3 regions of the Streptomyces sp. NPDC001530 genome follow, and region 1 is predicted to be linked to each of the others. Evidence: riboswitches for the same ligand, from Rfam matches in the RefSeq annotation. Region 1 holds a riboswitch; each other region holds the start of a gene.

Region 1 (3,265 bases):
GCTCGGCACCGTCGCGGGCCGCGCCGACGAACTGTGCCGGTACGCCGTCCTGTTCGGCGATCCGCAGCTCGCCCTGACCGCCGTGCAGCGCGTCCTCGCCGTCACCGCCGAGGAGGTCCAGGAGGTCGCCAAGTCCCGCCTGCGTCCCGACAACCGCGCGGTGCTCGTCTACGAGCCGATCGCCCCCGAGGACACCGACGCCGCTGAAGACACCGACGAGGAGGCGGCGAAGTGACCGAGCTCGCCAGCATGGACTTCCACCCGCAGCCCCAGGCCGGCGAGGCCAAGCCGTGGGCCTTCCCGTCGCCCGAGCGCGGCACGCTCGACAACGGCCTGACCGTCCTGCGCTGCCACCGCCCCGGCCAGCAGGTCGTCGCCGTCGAGGTGATCCTCTCCGCGCCGCTGGAGGCCGAGCCCGCGGGCCTCGACGGCATCGCCACGATCATGGCGCGTGCCTTCTCCGAGGGCACCGACAAGCACTCCGCCGAGGAGTTCGCCGCCGAGCTGGAGCGCTGCGGCGCCACCCTCGACTCGCACGCCGACCACCCCGGCGTACGCCTGTCGCTCGAAGTGCCCGTCTCGCGCCTGCCCAAGGCGCTCGGTCTGCTCGCCGACGCCCTGAGGGCACCGGCGTTCGCGGACAGCGAGGTCGAGCGCCTGGTCCGCAACCGCCTGGACGAGATCCCGCACGAGACGGCCAACCCGGCCCGCCGCGCCGCCAAGGAGCTCTCCAAGGAGCTGTTCCCGGCGACCTCGCGCATGTCGCGCCCGCGCCAGGGCACCGAGGAGACCGTCCAGAAGATCGACTCGGCGGCCGTACGGGCCTTCTACGAGAAGCACGTACGCCCCGCGACGGCCCACGCCGTCATCGTCGGTGACCTGACCGGCGTCGATGTCGACGCGCTGCTCGGCGACACGCTCGGCTCCTGGACCGGCTCGTCCGCAGAGCTGCGCCCCGTGCCGCCGGTGAGCGCCGACGACACCGGCCGGGTGATCATCGTGGACCGCCCCGGCGCCGTCCAGACGCAGCTGCTCATCGGCCGCGTCGGCGCGGACCGGCACGACCGCGTCTGGCCCGCCCAGGTGCTCGGCACGTACTGCCTCGGCGGCACCCTCACCTCGCGCCTGGACCGCGTCCTGCGCGAGGAAAAGGGCTACACCTACGGTGTGCGGGCCTTCGGTCAGGTGCTGCGCTCCGCGCCCGACGGCACGGGCGTCGCGATGCTCGCCATCAGCGGCTCGGTGGACACCCCGAACACCGGTCCGGCGCTCGACGACCTGTGGAAGGTGCTGCGCACCCTCGCCGCCGAGGGCCTGACGGATGCCGAGCGCGACGTCGCCGTACAGAACCTGGTGGGTGTGGCGCCCCTCAAGTTCGAGACCGCGGCGGCTGTCGCGAGCACGCTCGCCGACCAGGTCGAGCAGTACCTGCCGGACGACTACCAGGCGACGCTCTATCAGCAGCTGGCAGCGACCGGCACCGTGGAGGCCACCGCAGCCGCCGTGAACGCCTTCCCGATGGACCGTCTGGTGACCGTCCTGGTGGGTGACGCCGCGCAGATCGCGGAGCCCGTCAAGGAGCTCGGAATCGGTGAAGTGACCGTCGTCCGGGCCGAGTAGAGCGGCGCGACTCCCTGCGGACCCAGGTGGCTGAAGAGCCACCTGGGTCTTCTCTTGCCTGGACTTCGTCCCTTTTTCCCGGACTTCGTCCTCAAGTCGTCCGTATTGGTAGGGAGGTCGCCTGTCTGCCCTGTGGCATGCGCTACAAAAGCCGTGATCCGTTTGTTGATTGAAAGATGCCCCGTTTAGCGTCGGTCCGGCTGTCCGTCAGGCAGTGCGCCGCGCCCGCGGCACCGGACAGTCATCGCCGAGTCCCCGTACGGCGCGAGCCAGGGGAGCCGGGGACCCACACGCAGTCCCTGGGGTGAATCGGACGCCCTCCCAGGAGGGAGTCCGTAGGAGACCTTCCTGCTCCGAACCCGTCAGCTAACCCGGTAGGCGAGAAGGAAGGAAAGGATCAGCCCCTACATGGCGTTCACCTGTGGCACAGGGAAGCACCGTCGTCCGAGCCGCGTGAAGCGCACGACCACGAACGCCGTCGGCGTCGCGGCGCTCACCACCACCGGTGTCATCGGAACCCTGGCCGCTCCGGCGCTCGCCGCGGAGACCTCCGCCGAGCAGACCGGGCTGACCCCGGTCATCACCATCGGCGACACCCTCGCCGAGAAGATCGACGCGCAGGCCGCCGCGCAGCAGCACGCCGCCGACGAGGCCGCCGCGCAGAAGAAGGCCGAGGAGGCCGCCCGCAAGCGGGCCGCGGAGCAGGCCAAGGAGGCGCGCGAGGCCAAGGAGCGCGCCGCCCGCGAGGCCGAGCGCAAGCGCCTCAACTCCTTCGTCCTGCCGGTCACCGGCTCGTACATCTCCACCGGCTACAAGGCCGGCGGCAGCCTCTGGTCCTCCGGCAGCCACACCGGCGTCGACTTCCACGCCGCGTCCGGCACCTCGGTGCACGCCGTCGGCTCCGGGACGGTCGTCACGGCCGGCTGGGGCGGCGCCTACGGCAACCAGGTCGTCATCAAGATGCACGATGGCACGTACACGATGTACGGCCACCTGTCGTCCATCGGCGTCTCCGTGGGCCAGGTGGTCACCCCGGGCCAGCAGATAGGCCGCTCCGGGTCCACCGGCAACACCACCGGGCCGCACCTCCACTTCGAGGCTCGTACGACCGCGGAGTACGGCTCGGACATCGACCCCGTCGCGTATCTCCGCTCGCACGGCGTGAACGTCTGACGACCGCCGCACCGCCTCTTCACCACTTCCGACGCCCCGGCTCGCCGAGCCGGGGCATCGTCGTTTCGTGCGACCGTCTGTCCAAAAAATATCCATGGATTCCGGCCTGCCATCGGAAATTCCGGCTCCCTGCAATAGAGTCACTGAACAAGCGTCAATCGACGGCGTTTCACGGGGATTAAAGCGGAGGTCCGGTCATGCGTATTCCGGCGCACTCGGTATGCACGGCGATCCGTGACGACATCGTCGCGGGTGTCTACGAGCGAGGAAGCCGGCTCACCGAGGAACTGCTCGCGCGCCGCTACGGCGTCTCGCGCGTCCCCGTGCGCGAGGCCCTGCGCACGCTGGAGGCCGAGGGCTTCGTCGTCACCCGCCGGCACGCGGGCGCGTGCGTCGCGGAGCCCACCGAGCAGGAGGCCTCCGACCTGCTCGAGATGCGCGTGCTCCTCGAGCCGCTGGGCGCTGCGCGGGC
Region 2 (3,265 bases), on a different contig from region 1:
GAGCGCGTACGCGGCCTGATCGGCCCCTGGTCTCACCAGTACCCGGATCGGGGCCTGCCGCCCGGCCCGGCGATCGGCTTCCTCCAGGAGACCCTGCGCTGGTGGGACCACTGGCTCCGGGACACGGACACGGGGGTCATGTCGGAACCGCTCCTGCGCTCGTACGTGATGGACGCACACCCTCCGGCGACGGTGTACGACGTACTGCCGGGCCGCTGGGTGGCGGATGACGCCTGGCCCTCCCCCACAGTCACCCCCGTCTCGTACGCGCTCCAGGGCGCGCCGGTGCTGGTCCGCTCGCCCCAGCACACAGGGGTGGACGCGGGCCGCTTCCTCCCCTACGGAAACGACCCGGACCTGCCTCCGGACCAGCGGGAGGAGGACGCGCGATCGGCCTGCTTCGAGTTCGAAGTGCCGGAGGAGACCTGGGTGTTGGGCCGTCCGCGGGTCCGTCTGCGGCTGACGTCCTCGGTCCCCCGGGGCCAGGTGATCACCCGCCTCTGCGACGTGGCGCCCGACGGCGCCTCGACGCTCATCACCCGAGGTGCGCTGAACCTGTCAGCGCGCCACGGTCGTGACCAGGCGGTTCCCTGGAAACCGGGTACTACGGAGGACGTGGCTTTCGACCTGAACGGCATCGGTTACGCGTTCCCGCCTGGCCACCGCATCCGTCTCTCCCTCTCCTCTGCGTACTGGCCCTGGATCTGGCCCCAGCCGGGCTCGGAGGCCGGCTTCACCCTGGACCCGACGAGCAGCGTCCTCGAACTCCCCGTACGAGCAAGGGAGTCGGCGCCCGCTGTCGCCTTCGAGGAGCCGGAGGAGTCCGAGCCCCTGGGCGTGGTCGTCCCGGCGACGCTGGACGAACCCCGTCCGGAACGCCTGGTCGTCCGCGACGTGGCCGCCGGTACCTGGCGCCTGGAGGTCGCCCCCCGCTACGGCGGCACCCGCCTCTACCCGGACGGCCTCGAATTCACCGAGGACGCGCTGGAGACGTACACCATCAGCGACTCGGACCCGCTGTCGGCCCGCGCCCGTTCCACCTGGTCGGTCCGTCTGCACCGCCCGGACCTGGCCTGGGACGCGCGCGTCTCGACGACCTCCGAAATCACCTGCGACGCCTCGCACTTCATCACCTCCAACGAGGTGATCTGCAAGGACGGCGGCGAGGTGGTCTTCCACCGGACATGGGAGAAGAGAATCCCCCGAACGGCGGGCTAGAGACGCGGAGGCGTCGTAGGGGATTCTGAGGCCATGGCGCGGAGTGACAGGGAGCCACGGACCGGGGAATTCCTGATGGACCTCGACGAGGGCATGCTCGCTTACTTCCGCGAGATGGCCCACGAGATGGTCACGCGCTTCGGGATCTCACGCGCGGAGGCCGTGGCGAGGATCAACAGGGCATACAGGGGGCGGAAGTTCGAGCCGTATCCCGACCTGATGTGCCACGAACTCCCCGAATACTGGGGCTACGGCCTCTACTTCAAGCCCAACGCGGGCCGCCTCCCCGACGACGACCGCGACACGGACCTCTCCGTGTGGGAGGTGCGCCCGGCTCCCCCCAGGCACTCCCCCGCCTGGACACTCGAACCGTAATGCCCGAGTTGACCGCATTGCCGCTTTGATGGGCCTCGGGCGAGTGAGTTGGGTCACGCCCGAGTGATCCCGACATTCCACCCCACTTCTTCGATTCCCCCTTCGCGGAAGGCAAGTTGAGGATCACATTCCGGTACAATCGGGCAATTCATCCTCTCCTTTTCCAAGGTTAAAGCGGACTGAGCCATGAATTCGGGGCTTGTTCCCGACATGTGCTCTCGCATACGTTCGCCCCGATCCGGGCGGATCGCCGAATCCTGCCGCCGCCCGGAAACCCCACCCACCCACGCACGGCAGGAGCGGGGGACCCAGGTAAGCCGCCGTTCCGGACACCGGAGCGGCTCGGGGTGAAGCCGCGCCCACAGCGCGGCCGGGCACCTCCAGCCCGAACCCGACAGCTCACCTCGCAGGCGCCGGAGAGGAATGTCGCCATGCCCGGACGAGGCACGCACCGCCGTCCCAAGCCCAACGCCCTCACCCGCGGTCTGATCGCGGCGGGCACGAGCGGAGTCGCGCTCGCACTTCCCCTCGTGAGCGCGACCAGCGCACACGCCGCCCAGCCGACACAGGTGGCGCAGGTCACGAAGGCCGCCGCGGCCACGACTCTCGACGTCCAGCTCCTCACCTACAAGGTGGTCGCGGGCGACACCCTTTCCAAGATCGCGCAGAAGAACCCGACGAGCGGCGGCTGGAAGAAGCTGTACGAGGCCAACCGCGCGGTGATCGGCGCGAACCCGGCCGTGCTCAGCCCGGGCCTGACGCTGACGGTGGGCACGAAGACCATCAAGTCGAGCACGGCGTCCAAGGCGAGCACGGTCACCCCCGCCTCCGCCAAGACGTACACCAACAACCTCGACGGCTGGATCAAGCACTCCCTGGACATCATGGCCAAGGCGGGCATTCCGGGCACCTACAACGGCATCTACCGCAACGTCATGCGCGAGTCCTCGGGCAACCCCAGGGCCATCAACAACTGGGACTCCAACGCCGCCGCCGGCATCCCGTCCAAGGGTCTCCTCCAGGTCATCGACCCGACCTTCAAGGCCTACCACGTCCCCGGCACCGCGATGGACCCGTACGACCCGGTCGCCAACATCACCGCAGCCTGCAACTACGCGGCGGCGAAGTACGGCTCGATCGACAATGTGAACGGGGCGTACTGACCGGCCGTCGGTCCGGCCGGCCGGCTGTCCATCCAGCCGGTCGGCTGGCCATCAGGTCGGCCGGCTGTCTATCGGGCCTTCGGGCTAGTCGGCTGTCTATCGGCTTGGTCGGCTGTCCTTTGGGCCGGTCGGATGCCCAGCCGTCCGACTACCCCTCCACCAGGTACCGGTAGACGGTCGACTGCCGGGCCTGGAACCCAAGGCGTTCGTACAGCCGGTTCGCCGCCTGGCGATCCGGCCGAGAGGTGAGATCGACGGTCCGGGCGCCCGCTTCCCGGGCCAAGCGCAGAGCCTCCCGCGTCAACAGCGCCGCGACCCCCCGGCCACGCGCCGCGGTGTCCACGACCACGTCTTCGATACGACCGCGCAGCCCGGACGGCACAGGAAGCAGCACCAGGGTCAAGGTGCCGACGATCTCGCCTGCCGCCCGGGCGACCAGCACCGTGTTCGCATCGCAGGACACCATCCGGTCGACCGCCGCGCGGTCGAGGGGTTCGGCGGTCGAGGAC
Region 3 (3,265 bases), on a different contig from region 1:
ACGTACGCGGTGTGCGCCGCCTCATGGTCGAAGGCGGCGGGCGGGTGCACACCCAGCTGATGCGCGAGGGGCTCGCGGACGAACTGCAGCTCGCCGTCGCGCCACTGTTCGTCGGCGAGCCGGACGCGCCGCGGCTCTTCGGGCCGGGGGCGTATCCCCCCGGGCGCATGCGGCTGGTGGAGACACGGCCCGTCGGGGACGTCGTCCTCATCCGGTACGTCCCCACCGCACCCGGCGCCGGGGCGCTCGCCTCCGCCGCGGACCGGCACTGGCTGGCGCTCGCGTGCGAGCTGGCGGAGCTGTGTCCGCCCTCGGAGACCGCGTTCAGCGTGGGCGCGGTGGTGGTGGCCGCCGACGGGACCGAACTGGCGCGGGGACACTCCCGTGAGGGCGGCGACTTTGTGGTCCATGCCGAGGAGGCGGCGCTCGCCAAGATCGACCCCGCCGATCCGCGCCTCGGCTCCGCCACGGTGTACAGCAGCCTGGAGCCCTGTGCCCGGCGGGCCTCGCGGCCGGCGCCGTGCGCCCGGCTGATCCTCGACGCGGGTGTGCGACGGGTGGTCACCGCGTGGCGTGAGCCCGACACGTTCGTCGCCGGGGCCGACGGGAACGCGCTCCTCGCGGCCGCGGGCGCCGACGTGGTCGTACTCCCGGAGTACGAGGAGCGGGCCAAGGCGCCCAATCGGCACCTTCTGGGATAAATCCCTTGCTTGGGAGTGCCTGTGGAGTGCCTGCGAAGTGTCTGCGCGGGGGTGCGTTTAAACGTGTGTGCTTTGGGTCCCGCGAATGGCGTACACTGGTTTCAACGACGCGGGGTGGAGCAGCTCGGTAGCTCGCTGGGCTCATAACCCAGAGGTCGCAGGTTCAAATCCTGTCCCCGCTACTGAAGGCCAAGGGCCGGAACTCGGATTCACGAGTTCCGGCCCTTGGTGTTTCCCGGCCGTCACCGCCCGGGTGCGACCGGGCGGTGACGGTGCTGTTGAGGGCCCCTGTCCAGCGTTCTTGATCGTTATCACCTGGGGTGATCGGACGGTGCCCCTCCGCATAACAACTGACGCACCGTTAGTTGAGTGGATGTTTATGAGGCGTGGTCAACTCGCCCGTTTTTCGCCGCTGGTGACCCGTAAGTCCTGGCCAAAAGCGTTAATGATCAGTCCGAACAGCTTGGAATCCGGTACCCGCGTCTATTAACGTTCGATAACGCAGCGCGGTCGTCCCAGCCGTCACAAGAGGCGGCTCCGTGCGCACGCGCCGAATCCCGCAAGGGAGCCGGGGAACCACCAACTTGGGGTGAATCGAGCGTCTTCCACGGTGGAACAAACCGTGGTTGACGCGCGTAGGAGACCTTCCTGCTCCGAACCCGTCAGCTAACCCGGTAGGCGAGAAGGAAGGAAAGGAGCGCGCCCACGTGGCGTCCAACCGGCCTGCCCAGCAAACCTCGTTCGCGCCGAACGACACCCAGCCCTTCGGCTACGCGTACGGCAACGACGAGGGTCCCTGGGAGGAGTGGAATCCCACCGAGGATTCCGTCCGTCCCGTTCGCGGCCGGCACCGCGTCAGCAAGCAGCGCGGCGGAGGACTCGCCCGCAGCTCCACGGTTCTCGGCGTAGGCGTCATCGCCGCTGTCGGCGCGGGCGGCATGGCCACCGCGGCGCCCGGCAAGCCTCCGGTGTCGATCTCGCTGCCCGACCTGTCGTCGGTCACCGACTCCGCCAAGGCCCTGATATCCGACGCCGAATCCAGCGCACCCAAGGGTTCCGCCACCCCGCTCACCAGCGCCGGTCTGACCAGCGCCGACGCCGCGCAGGGCAGCACGGACGCGGGCGAGGCCCTGCGCGCCCGCATCATGCAGCAGGCCGAGTCGCAGCAGGACCAGGTCGACAGCGCCGCCCAGGAGGCCGCCGAGGCCGCCGCCGCGAAGCAGGCCGTCGCGCTCGCCGCCAAGGAGCAGGACGAGGCAGAGGCCAAGGCCGCCGCCGCCAAGAAGAAGGCGGAGGAGGAGGCCAAGGCGAAGGCCGAGGCGGAGCGCCTCGCCGAACTCGCCAAGAGCTACTCGCTGCCCACCTCCTCGTACACGATCACGTCGACCTTCGGGCAGGCCGGCTCCATGTGGTCCTCGGGCTACCACACCGGCCTGGACTTCGCCGCGCCCACCGGCACGCTGCTCAAGGCGATCCACAGCGGCACCATCACGGAGGCGGGCTGGGCCGGCGCGTACGGTTACCGCACGATCCTCACCCTCGAGGACGGCACGGAGCTGTGGTACAACCACCAGTCGTCGATCGGAGTCAGCGTCGGGCAGAAGGTCACCACGGGTGACGTCATCGGGCGCGTGGGCGCGACCGGCAATGTCACCGGGCCGCATCTGCACCTGGAGGTCCACCCCGACGGCGGGGACGCGATCGACCCGATGGCGTGGCTGCGCAGCAAGGGCCTCACCCCCTGAGCCGACGCTCGCCTCGAACCCCTGAGCCAGCCGGCTCTCGCCCCAGCTCCTGAGCCGGCTCTCGGCTTCAGCCCCCTGAGTTGATGCTCGCCTCAAAGCGTTGAGTCGACGCTGGCCTCAACCCTCTGAGGCCGACTCTCTTCGAACCCGGCCCGGTTCTCTTCTGATCCCCGGCGGTCCTGACGACACCCCCCCGACGTCAGGGCTGCCGGTCAGGCGTTTGCGGAATTCATGAATCCGGTACGGCGTTGGATTCGACCATGACTTCTCTGCGCAAGCTCGGTTCCTCCGACCTCGAGGTCTTCCCGCTCTCCCTCGGCGGCAACGTCTTCGGCTGGACCGCCGATGAGGCCCAGTCCTTCGCTGTGCTCGACGCGTACACGGCCGTCGGCGGCAACTTCGTCGACACCGCCGACTCGTACTCGGCGTGGATCGAGGGCAACAAGGGCGGTGAGTCCGAGACCATCATCGGCAAGTGGCTCAAGGCCCGCGGCAACCGTTCGGACGTCGTGGTGGCCACCAAGGTCAGCCAGCACCCCGAGTACCCGGGGCTGTCCGGTGCCAACATCAAGGCCGCGGCCGACGCGTCCCTGCGCCGTCTGGACACCGATTACATCGACCTCTACTACACGCACTTCGACAAGCCGGAGGTGCCGGTCGAGGAGATCATCGGTGCGCTCGACGAGCTGGTGAAGGCGGGCAAGGTGCGGCACATCGCCGCCTCCAACATCTCGCCCGAGCGGCTCCAGGAGTCCCTGGAGTTCTCCGACCGCGAGGGCCTCGCGCGCTACGTCGCCCTTCAGCCGCACTACAACCTCG

What was found. Region 1 has a riboswitch for cyclic di-AMP ahead of ACFY0T_RS29960 (M23 family metallopeptidase). Riboswitches for the same ligand answer to the same signal wherever they lie in the genome.
Region 2: another riboswitch for cyclic di-AMP. It lies ahead of ACFY0T_RS10855 (transglycosylase SLT domain-containing protein); the one in region 1 lies ahead of ACFY0T_RS29960 (M23 family metallopeptidase).
Region 3: another riboswitch for cyclic di-AMP. It lies ahead of ACFY0T_RS26185 (M23 family metallopeptidase); the one in region 1 lies ahead of ACFY0T_RS29960 (M23 family metallopeptidase).

The regions. Positions count from the first base shown of each region.
Region 1 is NZ_JBIAVS010000015.1:130,601-133,865, forward strand. It holds gene ACFY0T_RS29950 (M16 family metallopeptidase) at 1-235, shown strand, start outside; gene ACFY0T_RS29955 (M16 family metallopeptidase) at 232-1,620, shown strand; cyclic di-AMP (ydaO/yuaA leader) riboswitch at 1,856-2,016, shown strand; gene ACFY0T_RS29960 (M23 family metallopeptidase) at 2,029-2,793, shown strand; gene ACFY0T_RS29965 (GntR family transcriptional regulator) at 2,991-3,265, shown strand, end outside.
Region 2 is NZ_JBIAVS010000005.1:77,548-80,812, reverse strand. It holds gene ACFY0T_RS10865 (CocE/NonD family hydrolase) at 1-1,218, shown strand, start outside; gene ACFY0T_RS10860 (hypothetical protein) at 1,294-1,593, shown strand; cyclic di-AMP (ydaO/yuaA leader) riboswitch at 1,865-2,021, shown strand; gene ACFY0T_RS10855 (transglycosylase SLT domain-containing protein) at 2,025-2,756, shown strand; gene ACFY0T_RS10850 (GNAT family N-acetyltransferase) at 2,905-3,265, opposite strand, start outside.
Region 3 is NZ_JBIAVS010000012.1:325,295-328,559, forward strand. It holds gene ACFY0T_RS26175 (dihydrofolate reductase family protein) at 1-701, shown strand, start outside; tRNA gene ACFY0T_RS26180 (tRNA-Met) at 810-883, shown strand; cyclic di-AMP (ydaO/yuaA leader) riboswitch at 1,240-1,397, shown strand; gene ACFY0T_RS26185 (M23 family metallopeptidase) at 1,409-2,446, shown strand; gene ACFY0T_RS26190 (aldo/keto reductase) at 2,707-3,265, shown strand, end outside.